2 regions of the Microbacterium jepli genome follow, and region 2 is predicted to be linked to the other one. Evidence: predicted binding sites of a transcription regulator. Region 2 holds the regulator's gene; the other holds the start of a gene.
The links. The regulator LexA, encoded in region 2, represses DNA repair genes until DNA is damaged. The targets are predictions, from matches to a motif close to TCGAACANNTGTTCGA.
Positions count from the first base shown of each region.

Region 1: the regulator LexA is predicted to act here: its motif matches at 3,609-3,624, upstream of ABC304_RS01585 (Rv2578c family radical SAM protein).

Region 1 covers NZ_JBDFLW010000003.1:188,530-195,528, forward strand. Annotated here, with positions in the region: gene ABC304_RS01575 (antibiotic biosynthesis monooxygenase) at 1-157, opposite strand, end outside; gene ABC304_RS01580 (DEAD/DEAH box helicase) at 469-2,514, shown strand; gene ABC304_RS01585 (Rv2578c family radical SAM protein) at 2,524-3,600, opposite strand; gene ABC304_RS01590 (M15 family metallopeptidase) at 3,804-4,712, shown strand; gene ABC304_RS01595 (acyl-CoA dehydrogenase family protein) at 4,872-6,035, shown strand; gene ABC304_RS01600 (SMP-30/gluconolactonase/LRE family protein) at 6,076-6,984, opposite strand.
Region 2 covers NZ_JBDFLW010000005.1:2,342,625-2,349,623, forward strand. Annotated here, with positions in the region: gene hisH (imidazole glycerol phosphate synthase subunit HisH) at 1-501, opposite strand, end outside; gene hisB (imidazoleglycerol-phosphate dehydratase HisB) at 498-1,112, opposite strand; gene ABC304_RS15365 (histidinol-phosphate transaminase) at 1,109-2,203, opposite strand; gene ABC304_RS15370 (LysM peptidoglycan-binding domain-containing protein) at 2,225-2,587, opposite strand; gene lexA (transcriptional repressor LexA) at 2,845-3,537, shown strand; gene ABC304_RS15380 (prolyl oligopeptidase family serine peptidase) at 3,593-5,554, shown strand; gene hflX (GTPase HflX) at 5,650-6,999, opposite strand, start outside.

The sequences.
Region 1 (6,999 bases), on a different contig from region 2:
GGTCGCTGCCCTCGCCCGCGCGCACCCACCCCGAGCCGAGGAAGCCGTCGAACGCGGCCGCGAGGTCGGTTCCCGCCTGCATCCAGGTCGTCGCGACCGACGCCTGCTCCGGATCGATGCGCCGTTCGATGGCGACGGTGATGGGGGCATCTGTCATGCGTCCATTCCATCCGATCCCGGTCCGTCGTCGGCGCACGGGTTCTCAGGGTTCGGTGAGGGGCGTCCGCTACCATGAGGGGTCGGCTCCGGACACCGCGGGCCAACCGCGGATGCTTTTGTGAGTCCCAGCGGGCCGATGGTGGGGGCGCATCCGCCCCGACGACCATCCAGTGAACGGCCCCGCCGGCCAGCAGCGTCCGGCCTGCTCCTCTGCTTCTGCCTCAAGAAGCCGCTCGCGTCCGCGCGCGCATCCCCTCCTCATGCGGAGTTTCGGAGTGCTGTTCCTGCTTTGTGAGAACAGGAAGAACAATGGCCAACCCCAAGAAGAAGACCTCTACCGGACGACCGAACTTCGAGCCGCGCTACGGCGAGAAGAAGTCGTCGTACCAGGACCGCAAGCGCTTCAACGGCGCCCCCACCGCCGGCGGCGAGGCGGGCGGCTCCGCACGCTCGGGTGCACCCGTCCGTTCGGGCGGCTCGAAGGCGGGCTGGGCGAAGCCCGCGTCGGCGAAGGGTGGCGCGGCGAAGGCCGGCAGCCGCAGCGCCGGCCACCGCGGCTACCGCGCCGAGGAGGAGGGCGCGGCCCCCAAGGCCCGCTGGACCTCCACCCAGCGCGCCGGGCGCGACGAGGCGCGGGGCATCCGCGACCACGCGTCCCGCCCCGCCGGCTCGGGCGCGCGCAGCTTCGACGACCGTCCGCGTCGCGATGACCGTCCGGCTCGTTCGTTCGATGAGCGTCCCGCGCGTCGCGATGACCGTCCGGCTCGTTCGTTCGATGAGCGTCCCGCGCGTCGCGATGACCGTCCGGCTCGTTCGTTCGATGAGCGTCCCGCGCGTCGCGATGACCGCCCGGCCCGCTCGTTCGACGAGCGCCCCGCCCGCCGTGACGAGCGTCCCGCGCGCCGTGACGACCGTCCGGCCCGCCCGTTCACCGACCGTCCGGCCCGCCCGTTCACCGACCGCCCGGCCCGCCCGTTCAACGACCGCCCGGCTCGCTCCGCCGGTGACCGCCCCGCGCGGCACGATGGCCGCCCGGCCCGCCGAGACGACCGCCCCGCGCGTTCGTGGGACGACAAGGCCCGCACGGCCGGCACGCACCGCGACGCGGTCGACGTGGTCCACGAGCGCCTGCAGGCGCAGGCGATCCAGGCCGAGGAGACGACCGAGATCGGCTGGTCCGACCTCGGACTCGGCCAGAACATCGCCGGCGTCCTCGTCGAGCTGGGCGCTCCGACCCCGTTCCCGATCCAGGCGGCGACCATCCCCGAGGTGCTCGCCGGTCGCGACATCCTGGCCCGCGGCCGCACCGGCTCCGGCAAGACCATCGCCTTCGGCGCACCGCTCGTCGAGCGCGTGCTGCGCGCGCAGGGCGGCGGACGACGCGAATACGGCCGGCGGCCGCGCGCGCTCATCCTCGCGCCGACGCGCGAGCTCGCGCTGCAGATCGACGGCACCGTGCAGCCCATCGCCCGCAGCGTGGGGCTGTTCACGACGCAGATCTACGGCGGCGTGCCCCAGGGCCGCCAGATCGGGGCGCTCCGCAAGGGCGTCGACATCGTCATCGGCACGCCCGGGCGCATCGAGGACCTCATCGATCAGCGCAAGCTCGACCTGTCCGACATCCGCGTCGTCGTCATCGACGAGGCCGACCACATGAGCGAGCTGGGTTTCCTCGAGCCGCTGCAGCGCATCCTGCGCCACACGCCCGGCGGCAGCCAGAAGCTGCTGTTCTCGGCCACGCTCGACCGCGAGGTCGCCGCCGTCGTCGACGAGTTCCTCGAGAACCCGGCCGTCTACGAGGTCGCGGGCGAGACGCAGGAGACCGGCACGATCGACCACCGCGTGCTCGTGATCGACCACCGCGAGAAGGGCGAGATCCTCCGCCGCCTCGTCGACCGCGACGGCAAGACCCTCGTGTTCGCGCGCACCCGCGCCTACGCCGAGATGCTCGCCGACGACCTCGCCGACGCCGGCATCCCCGCGGTCGCCCTGCACGGCGACCTCAACCAGGCCAAGCGCACCCGCAACCTCGAGCGCCTGACCTCGGGCCGCGTGCGCGTGCTCGTCGCCACGGATGTCGCGGCCCGCGGCATCCACGTCGACGACATCGACCTGGTGGTGCAGGCCGACGCCCCCGACGAGTACAAGACGTACCTGCACCGCTCCGGCCGCACCGGTCGCGCGGGCGCCGTCGGGCGCGTGGTCACGCTGATCCCGCGTCAGCGCCGCCGTCGCATGACCGAGATGCTCGAGCGCGCCGAGATCGACGCGCCCTTCGAAGAGGCCCGCGCCGGCGACGACGTGATCGACGAGCTGGCCGGCACCCTGCCGACCGACGCCGAGCTCACCCGCTGAGCGACGCCCTCAGAACAGCATCGGAGCGGCGGTCTGCGCGGCACGACCTCTTGTGGTCGTGACCACGCGGGCCGCCGCTGTGCGTGCGGCGAGCCCCGGCGACGGCGCTCGCCGCACGCCCTCCTCCTCGGCCCAGCCGTCGAGCCGGTGCCGGCGCAGCAGGGGTCTGACCCGCTGCGTCAGCCACGACCGGTAGCCCTTCGGCGCATACGACGCCACACCCGGGTACAGCCCCAGGTACGCCGGCACGAGGTCGGGATGCTCCCGCTCGAGCCAGGTCATGAACCACTGCTTCGCGCCCGGTCGCAGGTGCAGCGCGCCGAAGACGACGCGTGACGCTCCGGCGGCGGCGATGAGCTCGAGCGCGTGGTCGAGAGCGGCGACCGAGTCGGTGAGGTGGGGCAGGACGGGCATGAGGAACACCGTCACGCGGAAGCCGGCCTCCGTCGCCGCCCGCACCGTGTCGAGTCGCGCCTTCGCCGAGGGAGTGCCGGGTTCGATCGCGTGTTGGAGCACGTCGTCGAAGATCGCGATCGACATGGCGAGTCCGACATGGACGGATGCCGCGGCCTCGGTGATCAGCGGCAGGTCGCGCCGCAGCAGCGTGCCCTTGGTGAGGATCGAGAACGGGGTGCCCGACTCCGCGAGCGCGGACACGATCCCCGGCATGAGGGCGTAGCGGCCCTCGGCGCGCTGGTACGGGTCGGTGTTGGTGCCGAGCATGACGGGCTCGTGCTGCCACGACGGGCGCCGCAGCTCCTTCGTCAGCACCTCCGCCACGTTGACCTTCACGACGACCTGGGAGTCGAAGTCGCGTCCCGCGTCGAGGTCGAGGTACTCATGGGTGCCGCGCGCGAAGCAGTAGACGCAGGAGTGGCTGCAGCCGCGGTAGGGGTTAACGGTCCAGTCGAACGGCATGCCCGATGATCCGGGGACGTTGTTCAGGGCGCTCTTGGCCATCACCTCGTGGAAGGTCATGCCGGCGAACTCCGGCGTCGTGACCGATCGCACGAGACCGTCGATGCGCTCGAGTCCTGGCAGGGCGGCGGCATCCGGCACCCCGAGCTCCTGTCCCTGCCAACGCATGACACCATACGAACAGATGTACGAATGTGTGTCAAGCACAGCGCGACATCGATCGAAGCTCGCACCACCCCGATCGCGCGACCCAGCCCCGGCGTTCACAATGGAAGCGTGACGGCACCCGAACCGCACGTCGGCACCTCCCGTCGCGCGCACCCTCCCGCGCGTGACGTCGAGCGTGCCGCCGCCGACGCCGGGCCGCCCGCGTGCGGCTCGTCTTCGCGCTGGCGATGGCCGTCGCCCTCGTCGTCGGCACGACCGTCGCCGTGTCGGCGGTGCTGAACGCCGGGCCGGTGGCCGAGGCATCCGCATCCTCCGCGACGCCGGCGGCCCTCGCCGCCTCGCCCGCCCCAGCGCAGGCCGACGCCCTCCCCGCGCCGACGATCGTGGGCAGTTCCGTCGCAGCCGTCGACCTGTGCGCGGACGCGACGGTCACCGCCGCGCTGGCCGCCGGCGACGATGCCGCGGTCATCGCCGCCGCCGGTGGACCCGACGGGCTGCGCCAGGGCGTCGCCGCCGGAACCCTGGCGTGCGTGTCGCTGTCCGATCCGGGGCACGTCTGGACGGTCGTCAACAAGAATCGCCCGTTCCAGCCCGTCGACTACGAGCCGTCGCCGCGCGAGCTGCCCGCCGGCGTGCGCAGCATCGAGGGCGGGACGCTGCGATCGGATGCCGCGGCCGCCCTGTCCGCGCTCGTCGCCGCCGCCGCGGCGGAGGGCGCCGGTGAGATCGCCCTCGAGAGCGGCTACCGCTCCTACGTCACGCAGCAGAACAACTTCGGCTCGGGCGGACCGGAGGTCGAGGCATCCGTCGCCCGTCCGGGATACAGCGAACACCAGTCGGGCCTCGCGGCCGACGTGGTGGCCTGCGACGGCGGGGGGTGCGGCACGCTGGACGACCTCGCCGCGACGCCGCAGGGCGCGTGGACGGCGGCCAACGCCTGGCGGTTCGGGTGGATCGTCCGCTACGAGGCGGGGCGCACCGACGTGACCGGGTACATCCCCGAGCCCTGGCATCTGCGCTTCGTCGGCACCGAGCTGGCGCAGGCGTATCACGACGGTGGCTGGCTGAGCCTGGAGGAGTTCTTCGGGCTGCCCGCGGCGCCGACGTACTGAGCATCGGAACGCGACACCCAGTTCCACGTCGAGTGGGATGCGATCCCACATCCCCGGCTCGTTCATCGATTCGGAGACATAGAATCGCCGCAGGCGCCGCGGCCGTTCCGGCCTTCGCCACCGAGATGTCTCCGCGCGGCGGAGAGGGAAGGACCGGGCATGGACCGCGAGATCTACGACGAGGACCACGAGGCGTTCCGCGAGGTCGTCAAGGAGTTCGTCAAGCGCTTCGTGACGAACGAGAAGCGCGAGCAGTGGGACGCCGCGGGCGAGATCGACCGCGCGACGATGAAGGCCGCCGGCGAGTCGGGCATCATCGGCCTGTCCGTCCCCGAGGAGTTCGGCGGCGCCGGGATGCTGCAGGACTACCGCTTCCGCGCCGTCGTCAACGAGGAGATCATCAAGGCCGGTGCGGGCTCGCTCGCCGGCGCCTTCGGCATCCAGGACGATCTGGCCGTGCCGTACCTCGTGCACATGGGCACGCAGGCGCAGAAGGAGAAGTGGCTGCCGGGGATGGCGACGGGCGACGTGCTCGGCGCGCTGGCGATGAGCGAGCCGGGGGCGGGCTCCGACCTGCGCGGCATCTCGACGACGGCGAAGAAGGTCGACGGCGGGTACCTCGTCAACGGCGCCAAGACGTTCATCTCCTCCGGCAAGACCGCCGACATCGTGGTCACGTTCGTGAAGACCGGCGAGGGCAACCGTCCCGACGCGTTCAGCCTCCTCATCCTCGAGAACGGGATGGACGGGTTCGATCACGGCAAGAAGCTCCACAAGATGGGCTTCGCCGGTCACGACACCGCCGAGCTCAGCTTCAGCGACGTCTTCGTGCCCGACGAGAACCTGATCGGCGGCGAGGAGGGCAAGGGCTTCGTCCAGCTGATGATGAACCTGCCGCTGGAACGCCTGTCGATCGGCGTCGCGGCGGCGGCGGCCTCGGAGGCTGCGCTCGCCTGGACTCTCGAGTACACGGGTAGCCGGGAGGCGTTCCGCCAGCCGGTGATCGACTTCCAGAACACGCGGTTCAAGATCGCGGACGTCGCCACCACGGTCGACGTGCTGTGGGCCTACATCGACCGCGCGATGATGCTGTACTCCGAGGGCAAGCTGTCGCCGGATGAGGCCGCCAAGGTCAAGTTCTGGTCGACGGAGCGCGAGTGGGAGATCCTCGACACCTGCGTGCAGCTGTTCGGCGGCTACGGCTACATCACGGAGTATCCGATCGCCCGCGCGTTCCTCGACGCGCGCGTGCACCGCATCTACGGCGGCACGAACGAGATCATGCGCGAGATCGTCGCCCGGCGGGTGACCGGCCGGAAGTGAGGGACGGATGCCGCGGCTCGCGCCGCGGCATCCGTCGCCCTCAGTCCGCTGCGCCCGTCGGCCGTGCCGCTGCGCGCGTGGATGTGCGGAGCCGGTACAGGCTCGTCGTGGCGGTGATGAAGAGGTCGGTTCCATCGTCGCCGCCGAAGCACAGGTTGGAGACGACCTCGGGCACCGGGATGAAGCGGATCTCGGTGCCGTCGGGCTCGAACACGTGCACGCCGTCGCCCGCCGACGACCACATGCGTCCGCGCTCGTCGACGGCGATCCCGTCGGGCAGGCCGACGTCGATGACGGCGAAGGTGTGGCCGCGCGCGGCGCCGATGCACGGGTGCTCGGTGGAGCCGGTGACGTCGTAGGCGCGGATCCAGTGGCCGGGTCCGTCGTCGAGGCCCGCGGCGGTGTCGGTCACGTAGACCGTGCGACCGTCGGGCGAGAAGGCGATGCCGTTGGGCTGGACGATGTCGGTGATGACCGGGGTCAGTCCGTCGGCGGGAGACCAGCGGAAGACGAAGCGCGCGCCGTATTCGCGCTCGCCGGGATGGCCCTCGTTCGGCTGGACGATGCCGTAGTCGGGATCGGTGAACCAGTACGACCCGTCGGGGGCGATCGCGATGTCGTTGGGGGAGTTGAGGCGCGCATCGTTCCAGTGGGACGCGATCGCCTCGACGGTACCGTCAGGCCGCTCGCGCTCGAGGCGGCGGCGGCCGTGCGAGCACTGGATGACGCTGCCGTCGGTGTCGAGTGCGCGTCCGTTCGTGAACTCGACGCCCTGCCGGTGGACGGAGGTCTCGCCCGTGGCGGCGCTCCACTGAAGGATGCGGTCGTTCGGGATGTCGCTCCACCTCACCGTGCGGGAGGCGGGGATCCAGAGGGGTCCCTCGGTCCAGATCCCGCCGGTTGCGAGTCGGTCGATGCGGGTGCCCTCGGGCAGGAGGGGATCGGTCACGGGTGCGTCTCTCGG
Region 2 (6,999 bases):
CACCGGAGCCGGGAACGGCGGTTGCACATCGAGGTCCCACTCACGTGCGCCGTAGGAGTGCACGAAGTAGAACCGCTCGTCCTCCAGTCCCCGGAAGAGGCTCGATCCCTCCCCCGCCGACACCGTGTTCCAGCCCATGTGCGGCAGGACGGGCGCGTCGAGGCGGTCGACGGTCCCTGGCCACTCGCCGAGGCCCTCGGTGTCCGTGCCCCGCTCCACGCCGCGTTCGAACATCACCTGCATGCCGACGCAGATGCCGAGCACCGGGCGCCCTCCGGCGAGCCGCCGATCGATGAGCTCGTCGCCGCGACTCGCCCGCAGAGCCGTCATGACCGCTTCGAAGGCGCCGACTCCGGGCACGAGGAGCCCGTCGGCGTCCATCACGAGACCGCGGTCGCTCGTGAGGCGCGCATCGGCTCCCGCCGCGTCGAGCGCCTTGACGGCCGAATGCACGTTGCCGGATCCATAGTCCAGGACCGCGACGAGCGGCCTGCGGGTCACAGGGCGCCCTTGGTGCTCGGTATGCCCGAGACCAGCGGATCGAGGGCCTTGGCCTGCCGGAACGCGCGGGCGAACGCCTTGTACTCGGCTTCGGCGATGTGGTGGGGGTCGCGGCCCGAGAGCACGCGCACGTGCAGGGTCATGGCCGAGTGGAACGCGATGGCCTCGAACGTGTGCCGCACGAGCGAACCGGTGAAGTGTCCGCCGATCAGGTGGAACTCGTAGCCGGCGGGCTCGCCGTCGTGGACGAGGTACGGCCGCCCGCTGAGATCGACGACGGCCTGCGCGAGCGCCTCATCCAGCGGCACGAGGGCGTCGCCGTAGCGCGAGATGCCGGACTTGTCTCCCAGCGCCTCGCGGAGGGCGTCGCCGAGGACGATCGCGACGTCCTCCACCGTGTGGTGGGCGTCGATCTGCGTGTCACCGGAGGCCCGCACCGTCAGGTCGGTCAGCGAGTGCTTCGCGAAGGCTGTCAGCAGGTGGTCGAAGAACGGAACCGTGGTGTCGATGCGCGCGACGCCGGTGCCGTCGAGGTCGAGGCTCAGCTCGACGGTGGATTCGCTGGTGGCACGACGCAGCGACGCCGTCCGGTGCGCGTCGGGACGGGTCATGAGGCCGATCCTACCGAGGCGAGGGCGTCGAGGAACGCGGTGGTCTCCTCCTCGGTGCCGGCCGTCACGCGGAGGTGGTTCGGGATGCCGATGTCGCGGATCAGGATGCCGCGGTCGTAGAGCGCGCGCCAGGTGGCGGCCGGGTCGTCCACTCCCCCGAACAGCACGAAGTTCGCCCAGGACTCGTAGGGCTGGTAGCCCAGGGCCGCGACCGTCGCGGAGATCCGCTCGCGCTGCGCGACGATCTCGTCGACCATCGACAGCATCACCGGGGCGTGACGGAGGGCCGCCGTGGCGGCCGCCTGCGTGAGGGCGCTCAGGTGATACGGCAGACGGACCAGACGGAGCGCGTCGATGAAGGCGGGGTCCGCCGCGAGATAGCCGACGCGGGCACCCGCGAAGGCGAAGGCCTTGCTCATCGTGCGGGAGACCACGAGCCGCTCCCGGTCGGGCAGGAGCGTGACCGCCGAGCGCTCGTCGCGGGGCGCGAACTCCTGATAGGCCTCGTCGACGATCACGATGCCGTCGGTCGCGTCGTAGACCGATTCGATGACGTCGAGTCCCATCGGCGTGCCCGTGGGGTTGTTCGGCGCGCACAGGAACACCACGTCGGGCCGCGCGTCGGCGACCTGACGGGCGGCGTCGTCGGCCGTCACGACGAAGTCGTGTCCGCGGGTGCCCGCGATCCACTCGGCGCCGGTGCCGCGCGTGAGCAGCGGGTACATGGAGTAGGTGGGCGCGAAGCCGAAGGCGGTGCGGCCGGGGCCGCCGAACGCCTGGAGGATGTGCTGGAGCACCTCGTTGGAGCCGTTGCCCGCCCAGATCTGATCGCGCTCGAGACCATGCCCGAGATAGTCGGCGAATCCCTCCCGCAGAGCGCTGAACTCGCGGTCGGGGTAGCGGTTGACCTCACGCAGAGCGAGGGCGATCGCGTCCAGGATGTCGTCGGCGACATCCTGCGGCACCGGGTGGGTGTTCTCGTTGACGTTCAGGGCCACCGAGAGCGGAGCCTGGGGTGCGCCGTAGGGCGTCATTCCGCGGAGATCATCGCGGAGGGGAAGGTCATCGAGACGAACGGTCACCCGTCCCATCGTAGAGCCGTGGGCCTGCCCTCACTCCCCGCGGGCGTACTCGGCGGGAACCGACAGCTTCTGGCCGGCCGTCAGCGTTCCGCTCTCGAGGGCGTTGAGCCGCTCGATCGCCGACACGACGTCACGCGGGTCGGCCGACGGCGCGATCTCCTGGGCGATCGACCACAGCGACTCGCCGGCGCCGACCGTGACCGTCTGGAACGAGCCCGCCGGCATCCCCGCGTCAGGGGTGGCGATGGCGGCGGAGCCGCCCACGACCGCGATGGCCAGGGCGACGGCGGCGGGGAAGGCCGCCGCTGCAGCCAGGACCCGGCGGCCGCGCACGGTGAGGCGCAGGCGCGTCGTGGCGGTCGAGGGGATGGGCGTCGCAGCGATGGTGGTCATGGCTCCTCCTTGGACGGGGAGAGGTTCGCATCCGGCACTCGGCCGGGAGTGCCGGATGCGAATCTCTTTTCCGAAGTTATCTTCGATCTTGTAGGGTGTCAAGCGCATCGATGTCCGCGCATCTTTCGAACACGACACGCGGACGCGTTCAGCGTCGCGGCCCTGGTCTACGGATACGGTTTCGATACGAGTACCCCATCACCAACCTCCGACATTCGAAGACCGATGCGGAGGAGGGCCTCAGACAGGAGACGAAGATGACCGAGCCGGCACAGGCCGACGGAGCGCGCGACAAGCCCCAGACCCGCCGTCGCAAAAGCCTCAGCGACAAGCAGCTCGCCATCCTCGAGGTCATCCAGCGCTCGATCGCCCGTCACGGCTACCCGCCGAGCATGCGCGAGATCGGCGACGCCGTGGGGCTCAAGTCGCTGTCCAGCGTCACCCACCAGCTCAATCAACTCGAGCTGAGCGGCTATCTGCGCCGCGACCCCGGGAAGACGCGCGCGATGGAGGTCCTCATCGACCTGCCCGGCGCCTCCACCGAGAACCCGGCCGACACCGCGCCCGCCGTCGGGGACGCCGCGCTCGTGCCGCTCGTCGGCCGCATCGCCGCGGGCATCCCGATCACCGCCGAGCAGCAGGTCGAGGAGATCTTCCCGCTGCCGCGCCAGCTCGTCGGCAAGGGCGACCTGTTCATGCTGAAGGTCTCGGGCGAGTCGATGATCGACGCGGCCATCTGCGACGGCGACTGGGTCGTCGTCCGCTCCCAGCCCGATGCGGACAACGGCGACATCGTCGCCGCGATGCTCGACGAGGAGGCCACGGTCAAGACCTTCCGCCGCCGCGACGGACACACCTGGCTGCTCCCGCGCAACTCCGCCTTCGAGCCCATCCTCGGCGACGAGGCCACCGTGCTCGGCAAGGTCGTGGCGGTCCTCCGCGCCATCTGAGAAGCCGCCGGGCCGGCCCGCGGGCCGCGCCCGCGCCGCCGCGTACGGTGGACGGGTGACTCAGACACTCCCCTACGGATCCTGGCCGTCGCCGCTCTCCGCCCGTGACGTGGCCGCCGGCTCCCGCCCGGTCGACGCGGGCCGCTACGTGGGCGACGACATCTGGTGGCTCGAGCGTCTCCCCGCCGAGAACGGCCGGTCGGCCGTCCGTCGCCTGACGGCTGATGCCGCGGCGCGCGGCGACGAGCCCGAGACCGTGCTGCCCGCCCCATGGGATGTGCGCAGTCGCGTCCACGAGTACGGCGGCGCGGCATGGACGACGGATGCCACGGGGTCGCTGTTCTTCGTGCACGGGGGCGATCAGCGGGTGTGGCGGGGCGGGGTCGGGGTCGAACCCGTCCCCCTCACGCCCGAGGATCCCCGCGCCCGGTACGCCGACCTGGTGCTCGCGGCCGGACGCCTGCTCGCCGTGCGCGAGGTGCACGCCGGTGCTCCCGTCCCGCGACGCGACATCGTCGCGATCCCGCTCGACGGCTCCGGCGGGACGGACCCGGCCCGTCTCACGTCCGTCGTCGCGGGCAGCGACTTTCTCGCGGCGCCGCGGGTGTCGCCGGACGGGCGGCGCCTCGCCTGGATCGCCTGGGACCACCCCGACATGCCGTGGGATGCCTCGGAGCTACGTGTCGGCGACCTCGATGCGCTCGGCTCCGTCGAATCGTGGCGGACCCTGGCGGGAGGACCGGGCGTTTCCGTGCTGCAGCCGGAGTGGGTCTCCGATCGCGAGATCCTCCACTCCTCGGACCGCACGGGGCGGTGGAACCTCGACCGCACCGACCTCGACGGGCGGTCCGTCGCGGTCGCGCCGGCGGACGCCGACACCGGCGGTCCGCTGTGGAACCTCGGCGCGCGCTGGTTCGCGCCGCTCGCGGACGGGCGCGTGCTGGCCGTCCGCACGGACGGTGCCGATGTCCTGGTCGTCATCGACGGAGACGACCTCCGCGGACTCCCCGCCGACGCCTCCTCGCGCCTTCTCCTGGGCGACGTCCGCGGCACCCGCGTGCTGTTCAGCGGCTCCGGGTCGAGCACCCTCGGCGGCCTCTGGGAGGTGGATCTCGACGATGCCGCACCTGTGCCGCGGCTCGTGCGCGGCACGGTGGACGAGTCACCGGATGCCGCGTGGCTGCCCGTCGCGCAGGAGCTGACCTTCGACGGAGCCCACGGCCCGGTGCACGCCTTCGCCTACCCCCCGACGAATCCCGACGCCGCCGCGCCGGACGGCGAGCTGCCGCCGTATCTGCTCCTGGCCCACGGCGGACCCACGGCGCACGCCTCCGGCGGCGCCGCGATGGACGTGGCGTTCTTCACGAGCCGCGGCATCGGCGTGCTGGACGTCAACTACGGCGGGTCGACCGGCTACGGGCGCGCCTACCGCGAGCGTCTGCGGGGGCAGTGGGGCGTGGTCGACCGCGACGACATGATCGCCGCCGCCGCCGGCATCGCAGCGGCCGGGGTGGCCGACGCCGATCGCCTGGCGATCCGGGGCGGGTCGGCGGGCGGGTGGACGGTGCTCTGCGCACTGACCGCGGGCGACGTCTTCGCCGCAGGCATCAGCCGCTACGGGGTCGCCGATCTGCGCGCCCTCGCCGCCGACACGCACGACTTCGAGGCGCGCTACCTCGACGGTCTCGTCGGCCCCTATCCCGAAGCCGAGGCGGTCTACGTCGAGCGGTCGCCGCTCACGCACCTCGACCGCTTCACGACGCCCATGCTCATCGAGCAGGGCACGGAGGATCCGGTCGTGCCGCCGGCGCAGTCCGAGGCGGTGCGCGACGCCCTGGCCGCGCGCGGCGTCGCCCACGCCTACCTGGCGTTCGAGGGCGAGTCGCACGGCTTCCGCCGGGCGGAGACCATCGTCGCGTCGCTCGAGGCCGAGCTGAGCTTCCTCGGCCAGGTGCTGGACTTCTCGCCCGCCGGCGCGCCCGTCCTCCCTCTGGAGGGCGAGCTCCGCGACCGCTGAGCGGACGCAGTCCGCGACCGCTGAGCGGACGCAGTCCGCGACTGCTGAGCGGGCGCAGCGAGACGGAACGTCCCGCCGCGCCCCGCGCTCGGGCCTCAGACCCGGAAGGGCTCCAGATCGGCGGCCAGCCGCTCCGAGACGTAGGCGTGCAGCGCCGTGCCCGCCTCCTCGTGCTCCTGCGAGAGGATGTGGCCCGACTGATGCGCGGCCGCGACGAGATCGCCCCGGTCGTAGGGCACCATCGCGCGCACCTCCACCGCGGGAAGCGGCAGCGCCTTCTCGATGGCGGCCCGCAGGTCGTCGATGCCCTCGCCCGATCGCGAGGAGGCGAACAGTGCGCGCGGCTCCAGTCCGCGCAGCACCATCCGGGTGCCCTCGTCGACCAGGTCGGCCTTGTTGAAGACGACGAGCTCCGGCACATCGCGCGCCCCGACGTCGCCCATCACATCGCGGACCGTCTGCAGCTGCGCAGCCGGGTCGGGGTGCGCGGCATCGACCACGTGCAGGATGACGTCCGCGTCGGCGACCTCTTCGAGGGTCGAGCGGAACGCCTCCACGAGCTGGTGCGGGAGGTTCCTCACGAAGCCGACCGTGTCGGTCAGCGTGTAGACGCGACCGTCGGACGCGGTGGAGCGCCGGACCGTGGCATCCAGGGTCGCGAACAGTGCGTTCTCGACGAGGACGCCGGCGCTCGTCAGCCGGTTCAGCAGGCTCGACTTGCCGGCATTCGTGTAGCCCGCGATGGCGACGGAGGGGATCGTGTTGCGCTTGCGCTCGGCGCGCTTGGCGTCGCGAGCCGGGGCGAAGTCGCGGATCTGACGGCGCAGCTGCGCCATGCGGGTGCGGATGCGGCGGCGATCGAGTTCGATCTTGGTCTCACCCGGTCCGCGCGAGCCCATGCCCGCGCCGCCCGCACCGACCTGGCCACCGGCCTGTCGGCTCATCGAGTCACCCCAGCCGCGGAGGCGGGGAAGCAGGTACTCGAGTTGCGCGAGCTCCACCTGCGCCTTGCCCTCACGGCTCTTGGCGTGCTGGCTGAAGATGTCGAGGATGACCGTGGTGCGGTCGATTACCTTCACCTTGACGACGTCCTCCAGCGCGCGGCGCTGGCTGGGGGCGAGCTCCGTGTCGGCGATGACAGTGTCGGCGCCGAGCGCGCGCACGAGATCGTGGAGCTCCGCCGCCTTGCCTCGCCCCAGGTACGTCGCCGGGTCGGGGTGCGGCCGCCGCTGCAGCACGGCGTCCAGCACGACGGCACCCGCCGTCTCCGCGAGGGCGGCCAGCTCGCGCAGCGAGTTCTCGGCGTCGGTCTGCTCGCCCTGCGGGTGCACGCCGACGAGGATGACGTTCTCGAGACGGAGCTGCCGGTACTCGACCTCGGTGACGTCCTCGAGCTCGGTGGACAGTCCGACGACGCGACGCAGCGCCGCGCGGTCCTCGCGATC